One region of the Devosia sp. 919 genome, then DNA from elsewhere that is predicted to be linked to it. Evidence: predicted binding sites of a transcription regulator. Region 1 holds the regulator's gene; the other holds the start of a gene.

The links. The regulator HrcA, encoded in region 1, represses chaperone genes, less so after heat shock. The targets are predictions, from matches to a motif close to GTTAGCACTCNCNNNNNGNGAGTGCTAAC.
Region 2: groES (co-chaperone GroES) is a predicted target of HrcA. The motif match lies at 2,293-2,321, and genes of this name have one in related genera.

What each region holds. Positions count from the first base shown of each region.
Region 1 is NZ_JABAOL010000001.1:259,651-266,106, reverse strand. Features, by position in the region: gene gshB (glutathione synthase) at 1-18, opposite strand, end outside; gene HRQ64_RS01340 (YraN family protein) at 28-423, opposite strand; gene rsmI (16S rRNA (cytidine(1402)-2'-O)-methyltransferase) at 392-1,273, opposite strand; gene hemW (radical SAM family heme chaperone HemW) at 1,313-2,464, opposite strand; gene HRQ64_RS01325 (non-canonical purine NTP pyrophosphatase) at 2,519-3,166, opposite strand; gene HRQ64_RS01320 (hypothetical protein) at 3,163-3,336, opposite strand; gene rph (ribonuclease PH) at 3,333-4,049, opposite strand; gene hrcA (heat-inducible transcriptional repressor HrcA) at 4,190-5,275, shown strand; gene grpE (nucleotide exchange factor GrpE) at 5,348-5,929, shown strand; gene pncA (bifunctional nicotinamidase/pyrazinamidase) at 6,001-6,456, opposite strand, start outside.
Region 2 is NZ_JABAOL010000001.1:1,175,338-1,181,793, reverse strand. Features, by position in the region: gene HRQ64_RS05675 (dihydrofolate reductase family protein) at 28-573, shown strand; gene HRQ64_RS05670 (DMT family transporter) at 570-1,535, opposite strand; gene HRQ64_RS05665 (hypothetical protein) at 1,557-1,754, opposite strand; gene HRQ64_RS05660 (DUF427 domain-containing protein) at 1,816-2,178, opposite strand; gene groES (co-chaperone GroES) at 2,363-2,653, shown strand; gene groL (chaperonin GroEL) at 2,724-4,364, shown strand; gene HRQ64_RS05645 (BrnA antitoxin family protein) at 4,503-4,745, shown strand; gene HRQ64_RS05640 (TSUP family transporter) at 4,751-5,503, opposite strand; gene hisG (ATP phosphoribosyltransferase) at 5,590-6,297, opposite strand; gene HRQ64_RS05630 (ATP phosphoribosyltransferase regulatory subunit) at 6,294-6,456, opposite strand, start outside.

The sequences.
Region 1 (6,456 bases):
GGCGATCTTGAGTGACATGCAGAGGTCCTAGGAAGCGTCGAAAGCGTTGATGTGATGGCGCGGCCAAGCCCAGGGCGCAAGGAAAATCACGTCAAAGCGCAGATTGGCTGCGGCATAGGCGGGGTGGCGCGAGAGCCAGTAGTGGGCGGCGCGGCTGATGCGGGCCTGGTTCACCTGGGTGAGCGCCTCGCCTTCCTGGGCTCTCGAAGCACGCGCCTTGACCTCAACAAAGACCGTGGTGCCCCAACGCTGGGCGATCAAGTCGATTTCGCCGAGCGGGGTTTTGTGGCGGCGGGCAAGAATGCGGTAGAGCTTGAGCTGGAGAAAGAGCGCGGCCAGGGCTTCAGCGCGTTCGCCCCCGCGGTTGGCGCGCTGGCGGGCGCGGCTGGGTTCAGTCGGTGGCTTTAAGGGCGAGGGCGGCATCATAGACCTCCTTGCGCTTGAGCCCAAAGCGGGCGGTGACAGCGTCAACCGCGGCGCGGAGGGGCTGGTCGGCCATTTCGGCAAGGAGCGCGGCCTGCCAATCGGCCGCGTCGGGGGCCGGAGCTTCGGCCGCGCCGGCGACAACGATAACGGCTTCGCCCTTGGTATCGCCTTCGGCGAAGCTCTCAGCGAGTTCGGCCAGAGTGCCGCGCTGCACGCGTTCGAAGCGCTTGGTGAGCTCGAGGGCGACGGCGGCCTGCCGATCAGGGCCGAGCGTTTGAGCCATAGCAGCCAAAGTATCGTCGAGGCGGCGCGGGGATTCGTAGAACACCAGAGTTTCACGTGAAACCGAAACGGCGGCGAGCGCGGTGGCACGGGCGCCCGCCTTGGCGGGCAAAAAGCCGTGAAAGGCAAAGGCGTCGGTCGGCAGGCCCGCCACCACCAGCGCTGACAGCAGCGCGGAGGCGCCCGGGACGGCGAAGACCGGCAGATCGGCGGCGGCCAGGGCCCGGATCAGGGGAAAGCCGGGATCGGAAAGCAAGGGCGTTCCAGCGTCGGAAATCAGCGCCAGGGCTTCGCCGGCAGCGATGCGCGCAACGATGTCGTCGGCCTTGGCGCGCTCATTGTGTTCGTGCAGCGCCACGCGGCGGGTCTTGATGCCGTAGTGATCGAGCAGTCGCGCCGACATGCGCGTGTCTTCGCAGAGCACGGCCGCCGCGGCGGCAAGGGTTTCAAGGGCGCGGATGGTGATGTCGCGCAGATTGCCGATGGGGGTGGCAACCACGTAAAGGCCGGGCGCCAAAGGCGGGGCCTCGAGCTTGGTGCCGGCGATGAAGAACTCTGAACTCATGGGCGCAAGGCTAACACGCGGGCGCGCGTCACCCAATCGCTAAGCGGCGAGATCGGCGACAACGGCGTCGAGCACCGGCCAGCCGCGATCGGTGACGCGGATATTGCCGTTGGGCAGGGTTTCCACAAAGCCATAGCCCTTGAGATCCTCGATCTGGCGCTGGCTGATGCGGCGCCCCGACAGCGCGGTGAAGCGCTGGGGCGAGATGCCTTCCTTGAGGCGCAGGCCCATGACGAGGAATTCGTCGCCCTGCTCTTCCCAGGTCAACACATCGTCGGTGACGAGGCCATGGCCCTGCGCCAGCACCTTTTCCTGCCACTTGAAGGGCAGCTTTTCGGCGGCGGTGGCGTGGCGCTGGTTGTTGATCAAGAGGCGCCCATGCGCGCCCGGACCGATGCCGGCATATTCGCCATAGCGCCAGTAGAGCATGTTGTGCTGGCTTTCCTGGCCGGGGCGGGCGTGGTTGGAAATCTCGTAGGCGGGCAGGCCGGCCGAAGCCGTCAGTTCCTGGGTCAGCTCGTAGAAATCGGCGGACAGATCCTCATCGGGCATGATGAGCTTGCCGGCGCGATGCAGGTCGAAATAGCGCGTGCCCTGCTCGATGGTGAGCTGGTAGAGCGAGATATGGCCGCGCGCGAGCCAGAGGCCCTCCTTGAGCTCGTCTTCCCAATCCTCAAGGGTCTGGCCCGGGCGGGCATAGATCAGATCAAAGCTCGAGCGATCAAAGATCGACTGGGCGATGCGCACGGCAGCGATGGCTTCATCAACGGTGTGGCGGCGGCCGAGGTCCGCCAGCGGCTTATCCCGCAGGGACTGCACGCCGAGCGAGACACGGTTGATGCCGGCGGAACGAAAACCCTTGAAGCGATCGACCTCGACGCTGGTGGGATTGGCTTCGAGCGTGATCTCGGCGCGTGGTTCGACCGTCCAATGGGCGGCGATGGTGTCGAGAATAGTGCCGACGGCCCACGGGCTCATCAGCGAGGGCGTGCCGCCGCCAAAAAAGATCGACTGCACGACCCGGCCGGGAGTGAGGCTGGCGGTATGGGCAATCTCGCGCTGGTAGGCGGCGACAAAGGCCTGCTCATCGAGCGGGCCGCGATGCACATGGGAATTGAAATCGCAGTAAGGGCACTTGGCCGCGCAAAAGGGCCAGTGCACATAAACGCCAAAGAGGTCGTTACGGCTCATGCGGCAGCCCCCTCATGTGGGTTGGTGGCGTGGCAGCGATTGGCGGGCACGCGATCAGGCCTGCTCAATTTGGCCCTCGACGAATTTGGCGAAGGCGCGGGCGCGGTGGGACAGACCCTCCTGACCCGGAGCCCAGCCATGTTTGACGCGCGAGGGCATTTCGCCAAAGGTGACGTCGAAGCCTTCGGGCATGAAGACGGGATCAAAGCCGAAGCCGACATCGCCGCGTGGCGGCCAGACCAGTGTGCCATCGATGCGGCCCTCGTAGAGAGCGTCGCGGCCATCGGGATGGGCTAGGCAAAGCGTGGCGCGGAAGGAGCCGTGACGCTGGGCTGGCGTTGTGGCATTAGCAGCCTGGAGGGCATCCTCGACGCGCTTCATGCCGTGATTGAAGTCGCGGTTGGGGCCGGCCCAATTGGCGGTGTAGACGCCGGGATCGCCGCCCAGCGCATCCACGCACATGCCGGAATCGTCGGACAGGGCCAGCATATTGGCGGCGCTCGCGGCGGCATGGGCCTTAATGCGGGCGTTTTCGGCAAAGGTGGTGCCGGTTTCATCGGGCTCGGGCAGATCAAGCTGCGCGGCCGAGATCAGCTCGAGCCCGAAGGGAGCAAACAATTCCCGGAATTCGGCCAGCTTGCCGGCATTGTGCGACGCCAGCACGAGGCGGTCACCAGCGCGAAGACGGGGAATGGCGCTCATTTGGGGGATCCTTGCCGGGCCTTGCTGCGCCCGGCCGAGGCGCGGGCGGATTGATCAAGGGCGCGCGCCACATCATGCCAGATGGGGCAATTGGTGCCGGGCGTGCTGCGGCCGCTCGCCTGGGGGGCAGTCGTGGCGGCGCCGCTTTTCTTGCGGAAAAACAGGTTCATGCTTGCAGTGCTGCTGTTTGAAGGCGGGTGAGTTCGGCGATGCCGGTTTCGGCCAGACCCATGAGCTGGTCGAGTTCGTCGCGGCTGAAGGGGGCCTGCTCGGCAGTGCCCTGGATTTCCACGAACTTGCCTGAGCCGGTCATGACGAAATTGGCATCGGTATGGGCTTCCACGTCCTCGAGATAATCGAGATCGAGCACGGGGGTGCCGCGATAGATGCCGCAGGACACGGCGGCCACGGAATCGCGCAAGGCCGGACCGCGCGTAAGCTTGCGCTCGTCCATCCAGCGGATGGCATCGGCAAGCGCGACATAAGCGCCGGTGATGGCGGCGGTGCGGGTACCGCCATCGGCTTCCAGCACGTCGCAATCGAGGGTGACCTGGTTTTCGCCGAGCATGGGCAAGTCGACTACGGCGCGCAGGGAGCGGCCGATCAGGCGCTGGATTTCCTGGGTGCGGCCCGATTGCTTGCCGGCGGTCGCTTCGCGGCGGGTGCGCGATCCGGTGGCGCGGGGCAGCATGCCGTATTCGGCAGTGACCCAGCCCTGGCCCTTGTTGCGCAGCCAGCCCGGCAGATTGGTTTCCACCGAAGCGGTCACCAGAACCTTGGTGTCGCCGAACGAGACAAGGCAGGATCCCTCGGCTTTCAGCGAAACATTGCGCTCGATGGAAATCGCGCGCATCTGGTTGGGTTCGCGTCCGGAAGGGCGCATAGGCAATCACCTTGGCAGTAAAGAACAGTTAACCGCCTCTTAACCCTCTCTGCAGGTCCTCACAAGCCGGGCTGGCTTGGCGAATGGCCGCAATGCCCCTAAATGAATGGGGAGGGTTAAAGCCGACAATTTGAACGAATATGATGGTCAAGCCACCCGAAGACTTTCTCGCCGTCCTCAATACGCGCAGCCAAGACATCTTCCGGCGCATCGTGGAACGCTATCTCGACACAGGCCAGCCGGTGGGTTCGCGTGATCTGAGCCGCATGCTGCAACTGGGGCTGTCGCCGGCTTCGGTGCGCAATGTGATGGCCGATCTCGAAGATCTCGGGCTGATTGCCGCACCCCATGTTTCGGCGGGGCGCGCGCCGACCCAGGAGGGCCTGCGCTTTTTCGTTGATGCGATGCTGGAAGTGGGTGCCGTCGACGAGCGCGAGCGCAATCGCATTGCCCAGCACATCGCCGAAACCGCGCAGGGCGGGCAGGTGGAAGACCTCCTCGCCGAGGCCAGCCAGCTGCTGTCGGGGCTAAGTCAGGGCGCGGGCGTCGTGATCGCGACCAAAGCGGATATGGTGCTCAAGCACATCGAATTTGTCCGGCTCGACCAAGCTCGCGCGATGGCGATCCTGGTGGGGGAGGACGGGCAGGTGGAAAACCGCATCCTGCCCCTGCCCCCGGGCCTGACCGCCAGTGCGCTGCAACAGGCCAGCAATTACCTTGCCCATCATGTGGTGGGGCGCACCATTGCGGAAGCGCGCAAGGCGCTGGGCGAGCAGCGCGCCGAGCAGCGGACGGAACTGGACGAGTTGACCCAAAAGCTCGTTGATTCCGGGATCGCGACACTGAGCCAGCCATCGCCGGCAGCGCAGCCAACGGTGATCGTGCGGGGCCGGGCCAATCTGTTGAATGACACCATGGCGTCCGAAGACATGGCGCGCATGCGACAGCTATTCGACGAACTCGAAAGCAAGGACGGGTTGCTGGAACTCTTGGGAGATGCGGAAAACGCTCAGGGCGTGCGCATCTTTATCGGCTCGGAAAACAAGTTGTTTTCCCTTTCGGGATCTTCGGTGATCCTGAGCCCCTACAAGGACGCCAATGACAAGGTGGTGGGCGTGCTTGGGGTTATCGGGCCGACGCGGCTCAATTATGCCCGTATCGTGCCGGTGGTGGACTATACGGCCAATGTCATCACCTCGATGATGGCGCGTAAGGGGCGCGGCTAGGGAGGGTTGAAAAAGCCGGTGCATTGACCGATATCGGAGCCAAATTCATTCCCAATGCGAAAGCTTGCCCTTATGAGCGACGAAAACACCTCGCCCAGCGAAGAATTCGAGATCGAAACGCCCGTACCGGAAAGCGAAGTGGATCCCGTGGAAGCCTTGCGCGCCGAGAATGCCGAGCTCAAGGACCGGGTGCTGCGCACGGCAGCGGAGATGGAAAACCTGCGCAAGCGCATGGAACGCGATATTGCCGATACGCGCTCCTATGCCATTTCGGGGTTTGCCCGCGACATGCTCTCGGCCACCGATGCACTGAGCCGGGCGCTGATGGTGCTGCCGCCCGAAGCGCGCGAATCGGGCGATGCCACGACCAAGTCCCTGATCGAGGGCATCGAGATGACCGAGCGCGAAATGCAGCGCCTCCTCGCCAAGCATGGCGTCAAGCCGATCGAAGCCGAAGGGCAGAAGTTCGATCCGCACAAGCACCAGGCGATGTTTGAAGTGCCCGATCCCAGCCATCCCGAAGGGACGGTGGTGCAGGTGGTGCAGACCGGCTTTGCCATCGGCGATCGCGTGCTGCGCCCGGCGATGGTTGGTGTGGCCAAGGGTGGCCCGCGCGCCGCAGAAGGCGCCGAAACGGTTGATAAATCAGCCTGATTGCTCAGGTACGGTTCTGAAAATCCCCGCTTTGGCGGGGATTTTTGTTTGTAGGGGATGGTGAGGGCACCCTACCCTAAAATATCCCTGCTCATCAGGCGGCCGATGCCCGCGTCCTGCATCTGGGTCCAGGCTTGTTGCAGTGAACCATTGCTGTCGATGGCGCGGCTGGCGTCTTCGATCACGCTGACATCAAGGCCCGCCTCGGCGGCATCGAGCGCGGTCCAGGCGACGCAGAAATCGGTGGCGAGACCCGCAACATAGATCTTGGCGAGGCGCCGTTCGGCGAGATAACCGCCCAGGCCGGTGCGGGTGCGGCGGTCGGCTTCCTGGAAGCCGGAATAGGAATCAACGCCGCGGTTATAGCCTTTGCGGATGGTCAGCTGCGCATGGGGAATATCGAGATCGGCCGAAATCTGCGCCCCATGGGTGTCCCAAACGCAATGGTCGGGCCACAGGACCTGGGTGCCATAGGGCAGCTCGATGGTTTGGAAGGGTTGGGTGCCGGGATGCTGGCTGGCAAAGGA
Region 2 (6,456 bases), 920 kb from region 1:
AGCCCGGTTCAGCAATGGAGGTGAGTTGTGACCACTGGTCATGTGTTTATCGGCACCAGCCTGGATGGCTTTATCGCGCGCAAGAATGACGACATCGCCTGGCTGACGGATTACCCGACGCTTGGCGAGGATCACGGTTTCAACGCCCATATGGAACGGATGGATGGGGTGATCATGGGGCGCGGCACCTATGAGGTGATCAAGCATTTCCGGCCGTGGTTTTATTCCAAGCCCGTGCTGGTGCTGAGCGGCAGCATCACCCAGACCGATGTGCCCGAGGAGATTGCCGACAAAGTCGAGATTGTGGATGCAACGCCCGAGGGGGCGATGCAACTGGTCGCGGGCCGGGGCTGGCGCGCGGCTTATGTGGATGGCGGCAAACTGATCCAGGCGTTTTTGCGCGCCGGGCTGATCGAGGATCTGGTGATCAGCCGCATTCCGGTGTTGATCGGCGAGGGCATTCCCCTGTTCGGGCCGCTTGGGGCCGACCTGGTGCTCGAGCATGTGGAAACCCAGGCCTTTCCATCGGGCCTGGTGCAATCGCGCTATCGCGTCCCCGGCAATGCGGCCTAAAGGCTGCTGGCCTGGCGGGCCTTGTTCCGATCGAGCCCCAGGCGGTGCTCGCGGAAGATGATGAAGATGCCCGAAGCGATCACGATCGCAGCGCCGCCCAGCATGGGCAGCGTCGGGATGTCGCCGAAAGCGAAGTAACCCACCGCCAAGCCGAGCAGCAGCGAGGTATATTCAAAGGGCGCAATCACCGACATTTCGGCATGGCGATAGCTGGCGGTGAGGAGGATCTGCCCAACACCCCCCGCAATGCCGGCCAGGACGAGGATCACGGTCTGCTCGAGCGTGGGCCAAACCCAGCCGAATGGCAGGGTCAACAGCGACAGCACCGAGCCGGTGATGAAGAAATACAGCACGATGGTTTCGGTGCGCTCGGTTTGCACGAGGCGGCGCACCTGCATCATGGCAAAGGCCGAAAAGATCGCTGCCAGGAGCGCGGCGAGTGCGCCCAGGGTTTCGCCGGTGCCCATGGCGGTTTGCCCGCTCAGGATGGTGAGCCGCGGCCAAAGCATGATGATCACGCCGACCAGGCCCACGATCACCGCCGTCCAGCGGTAAAGCTGCACCCGCTCCTTGAGCAGCACGGCGCCCAGAACCACCACGACCAGCGGCGCGGCATAGCCAATGGCAATGGCCTCGGGCAGCGGCAGCATGGTCAGCCCGTAAAAGCTCAGGCCCATGGAGGCGATGCCGATGAGGCCACGCAGCACATGGCCGAACGGATTGTTGGTGTGCAGGCCGAAACGCAGATTGCCCTGCCAGGCGAGATAAACCAGCACCGGCACGATGGCGAAAAAACAGCGGTAGAACACGAGTTCGCCCGCAGGAATGTTCTCGGCCGCCTTGATCAGGGCCGACATCGCCACGAAAACGCAGACCGAAGCAACCTTGAGGGTGATGCCACGTAGCGGAGCAACCGTGGCAGGTGGAGAAAAAGCCGGGTTGGCCCCGCCGGAAAGTGTCACTTGCGTCTCGTTTGCGCTGGCTTAGTTGGCAGCGGCTTTTTCGAGTTTTTCCTTGGCCTGGCGGGCGGTGGCGAAGGCCTTGTGCTCGGGGCCCATGGCGCTGCCGGATTTGACAACGGCGCCGGCGGCATCGAGCAGTTCCCATTGCCAATTGGCGTTCTGGCCACTGCCGCCCTTGAGGCGCAGGCGGATCTGGAGGGGTTGAGCTGGTGTGTTCATGGCTTCCCTTATGCCCCAAGCCCTGGGGCGATGAAAGCCCCAAGGCAACCCGCAATGGCGGTTAAACCGCTGTGCGGCGATATTCGATCTTGTCGCCCCAGAAGGCGATCATATCGCGGATGGGCTCCACCAATGGACAAGGATCGGGATAATACCAGGCAGCATCCTCGGCAGTCGCCGTCAGGGTCTTGATGGTGTAGTAGGAGGCCTCGCCCTTATAGGGGCAGGTGGTGTGGGTGTCGGTGGCCTCGAGAATACCGGGCTGGATGTCCTCGCGCGGCAAGTAAATGCGCAGCGGCGAGCCGGGCTCATCGACTTCCAGCGCCCGGATGGAATCGGCAATTTCCGCGTCATCGAAGATGACATGGACGCGGCCTTCGGCCGGCCGGATCTTGATGTCTTTATCCAGACATTGAACGGTCATGATCTCGTGCCTTTCTAGCTGTGCGTATCGGTGCTCAACGCATCATCCCCGCCCGGGGTTCACCCTGCCCCGGCTTGACTCGGATGCGCCCCCTGCATATATCAGCGACACCCTGTTAGCACTCTCACTCGGTGAGTGCCAAAGGGCGCGAATTTGCAGTCCCGATGATGCTATAGGAGCAATCATGAGCTTCCGTCCCCTCCACGACCGCGTGGTCGTCCGCCGTCTCGACAGCGAGGAAAAGACTAAAGGCGGGATCATCATTCCCGACACCGCCAAGGAAAAGCCCTCCGAAGGCGTTATTGTTGCAGTTGGCCCAGGTGCCCGCGATGACAGCGGCAAGGTTGTGGCGCTGGACGTCAAGGCCGGCGACCGCGTGCTGTTTGGCAAGTGGAGCGGCACCGAAGTCAAGGTCGACGGTGAAGACCTGCTGATCATGAAAGAATCCGACATCATGGGCATCGTCGAAGCGTAAGGCGATTTGCTCGGTCAAATAGCCCGCTTCCCTGCCCTTTTCCCTGTCTGCACTTTAAGGAGCGCCTCACATGGCAGCTAAAGAAGTAAAGTTCTCCACCGACGCGCGCGACAAGATGCTGCGTGGCGTCAACATCCTGGCCAATGCGGTCAAGGTGACCCTCGGCCCCAAGGGTCGTAACGTCGTTATCGAAAAGTCCTTCGGTGCTCCGCGCATCACCAAGGACGGCGTGACCGTTGCCAAGGAAATCGAACTGGAAGACAAGTTCGAGAACCTGGGCGCGCAGCTGCTGCGTTCGGTCGCCTCCAAGACCAACGATATCGCCGGCGACGGCACCACCACCGCGACCGTTCTGGGTCAGGCCATTGTTGTTGAAGGCGTCAAGGCTGTTGCCGCCGGCTTCAACCCAATGGATCTGAAGCGCGGCATCGACATGGCCGTGGAAGAAGTCGTGGCTTCGCTCAAGGCCGCTTCGTCCAAGATCAAGTCGTCGTCCGAAGTTGCCCAGGTCGGCACCATTTCGGCCAATGGCGAATCGTCCATCGGCGACATGATTGCCGAAGCCATGCAGAAGGTCGGCAACGAGGGTGTGATCACTGTCGAGGAAGCCAAGACTGCCGAGACCGAGCTCGATGTCGTTGAAGGCATGCAGTTCGACCGCGGCTATCTCAGCCCCTATTTCGTGACCAATGCCGAGAAGATGACTGCCGTTCTGGAAGATCCCGTGATCCTCCTCCACGAAAAGAAGCTCTCGAACCTGCAGGCCATCCTGCCGATCCTTGAGTCGGTTGTGCAGAGCCAGCGCCCGCTGCTGATCATTGCCGAAGACATTGAAGGTGAGGCTCTTGCGACCCTCGTCGTCAACCGTCTGCGCGGTGGCCTCAAGGTTGCTGCCGTCAAGGCTCCGGGCTTCGGCGATCGCCGCAAGGCCATGCTGGAAGACATCGCCATCCTGACCGGTGGCCAGGTGATCTCCGAAGATCTCGGCATCAAGCTCGAGAACGTGACCATCGACATGCTGGGCACTGCCAAGCGCGTTGAGATCACCAAGGAAAACACCACGATCGTTGATGGTGCCGGCACCCAGGAAGACATCCAGGGTCGCGTTGGCCAGATCAAGGCGCAGATCGAGGAAACCACTTCGGACTACGACAAGGAAAAGCTGCAGGAACGCCTGGCCAAGCTCGCTGGCGGTGTCGCCGTGATCCGCGTCGGCGGCTCCACGGAAGTGGAAGTCAAGGAGCGCAAGGACCGCGTCGATGACGCTCTCAACGCTACCCGCGCTGCCGTTGAAGAAGGCATTGTTGCTGGTGGTGGCGTGGCGCTGCTGCGCGCTTCCAACGCAATGACCGTCAAGGGCATCAACGCCGACCAGGACGCTGGTATCGCCATCGTCAAGCGCGCTCTGCAGGAGCCCGTACGCACCATTGCCAATAACGCCGGTGCCGAAGGCTCCGTGGTTGTGGGCAAGATCCTCGAGAACTCCTCGCTCACCTTCGGCTACAACGCCGCAACCGGCGAGTATGGCGATCTGGTGCAGCTGGGCGTTATCGACCCGGTCAAGGTGGTTCGCACGGCTCTGCAGGACGCAGCTTCGGTTGCTTCGCTGCTGATCACCACCGAAGCCCTCATCGTCGAGGCTCCCAAGGACGCAGCACCGGCAATGCCGGGCGGCGGCGGCATGGGCGGCATGGGCGGCATGGACTTCTAGTCCAGCCATTCAGGCAAAAAATTCAGGATCGTTTCTTCCCAGTCACGATCTTGGTTGGAAAGGCGCAGTGGAAACACTGCGCCTTTTTCTTGCGCCGATCCCGCGCTAGAGTGAGGGCTCTCAACCCACGAGGATTGTATGCGGACGCCACGACGCGGAAGCGCTTACGACCAGGCGGAAGCCGCCTTCAAGAGCGCCACGAGCAAACCAGCTGCACCTGCGGCACCCGCCAAGGCGGCTACGCCACCGGGTGGCAAGGAACTGGTGTCGCTGCGGCTCGACCGGGCGGTGCTGGAGCATTTCCAGGAGGATGGGCCGGGCTGGCAGGAGCGCATCAACGCGGCGCTGCGCCAGGCCGCCGGGCTGGAGCCCGAGGACTAGGTTTTTTAGCGGAAGATCAGCAGCCGCAGGGCGAGGATGATCGAGACGACGACCACCAGCGGGCGGATGATCTTGGCCCCGAACCGGATGCCGATGCGCGCGCCGGCATAGCCGCCCACCACTTGGCCAACCGACATGGCGATGGCGGCTGGCCAGACCACGTCCCCGGCGATGATGAAGATGATCAGGGCCGACAGGTTTGAGGTCAGGTTGAGGATCTTGGTGTTGCCGGCGGCGCGGGTGATGCCGAGCCCGAACAGCATCACAAAGCCGATGGTGAAGAACGAGCCGGTGCCCGGACCGAACACCCCATCGTAAAAGCCGAGCACAAAGCCCATCAGCGGCACGAAGAGCTCAAAGCGCAGGCGCGGCGCGCGATCGAGGTCGGACAAGTTAGGGGCGAAAAGGAAATACAGCGCCACCCCGATCAGCGCCACCGGCACCGCGACATCAAGCAAGGTCACGTCGATCTGCTTGACCACGAGAGCGCCAACAAGGCTGCCGGCGTAAGTAGTAAAGAGCGCGGGCACGAGCTTGCGCAGGGTGACAAAGCCGCGCCGCCAATAGGTCAGCGCCGCAAGGCTCGTTCCCACCACGCCCTGCAGCTTGTTGGTCGCGAGCGCGGCCACGGGCGGCACGCCGGCCGAAAGCAGCGCGGGCAGCGAGATCATGCCCCCTCCCCCGGCGATGGCGTCAACAAAGCCAGCCAGCATGCCAGCGCCAGCGAGCGCCAGCAGCACAAGGGGATCGAGCAGCATATCAGGGTCCGGGGGTTAGGCGGCGGGCGGAAGAGTCGGCACTTGGCTTAGCCGCCAATGGGGAGGGCTGGCAATGGGGCGCAGCGCTAGAAGTCGGCGGCCGCCCCCAAGGTGCCCAATATGTTCTCGAGCGCCGCGCGACGCTCGGGCGTCCAATCGGCGCCACGCGACACAAACAAGCAGGCTTGGCTGCGCAGCATCACGCCGTCTTCCAATACGCGCAGGCCGTTGGCGGCAAGGGTCGAGCCGGTGCTGGTGATATCGACGATGATATCGGCCACCCCGGATGCGGGCGCGGCTTCAGTGGCCCCGAGGCTTTCCACCGTCCGGTATTCGGCGATGCCGGCGCGGGCGAAATGCTGGCGGGTGACGGTGATATATTTGGTGGCAATGCGCAGCCAACGGCCGTGGCGGGAGCGGAAGTCGGAAGCGACATCGGCCAGATCATGGAGATGGGTGACATCGATCCAGCTATCGGGCACTGCGACCACCACATCGGCATTGCCAAAACCCAGCTCGGCGGCAACCGCGACGGCGGCCGGCCCGACTTCGCTGGTTTCGTGGATCAGGTCGAGCCCGGTGACGCCCAGATCGATGGTGCCGCGGATCAATTCGCGGGCAATCTCAGCCGCGGGGTAAAAGCGGACGGTGATCTCAGGGTGTCCGTCTACTGCGCCCAGATAAGAGCGCGCGCCGCCGGGGCGGGTGATCTCGAGGCCACGGGCGGCGAACCAGTCGCGGGTTTGCTCTTCAAGACGCCCTTTGGAGGGCACGGCAAGGGTAAGGCCGGTCATTGCACCAACTCGGCCTCCAAACGATCAACCCACACGGCGCAGCCGGAGGCGGCGATGGGCGCCGTAGCGCCAAGGCGCTCGAGCAGCCGATCATATTGCCCGCCCGACACCAGGACGGCGCCGCCAGGACCGCGCATCTCGAAAACAATGCCCGTATAA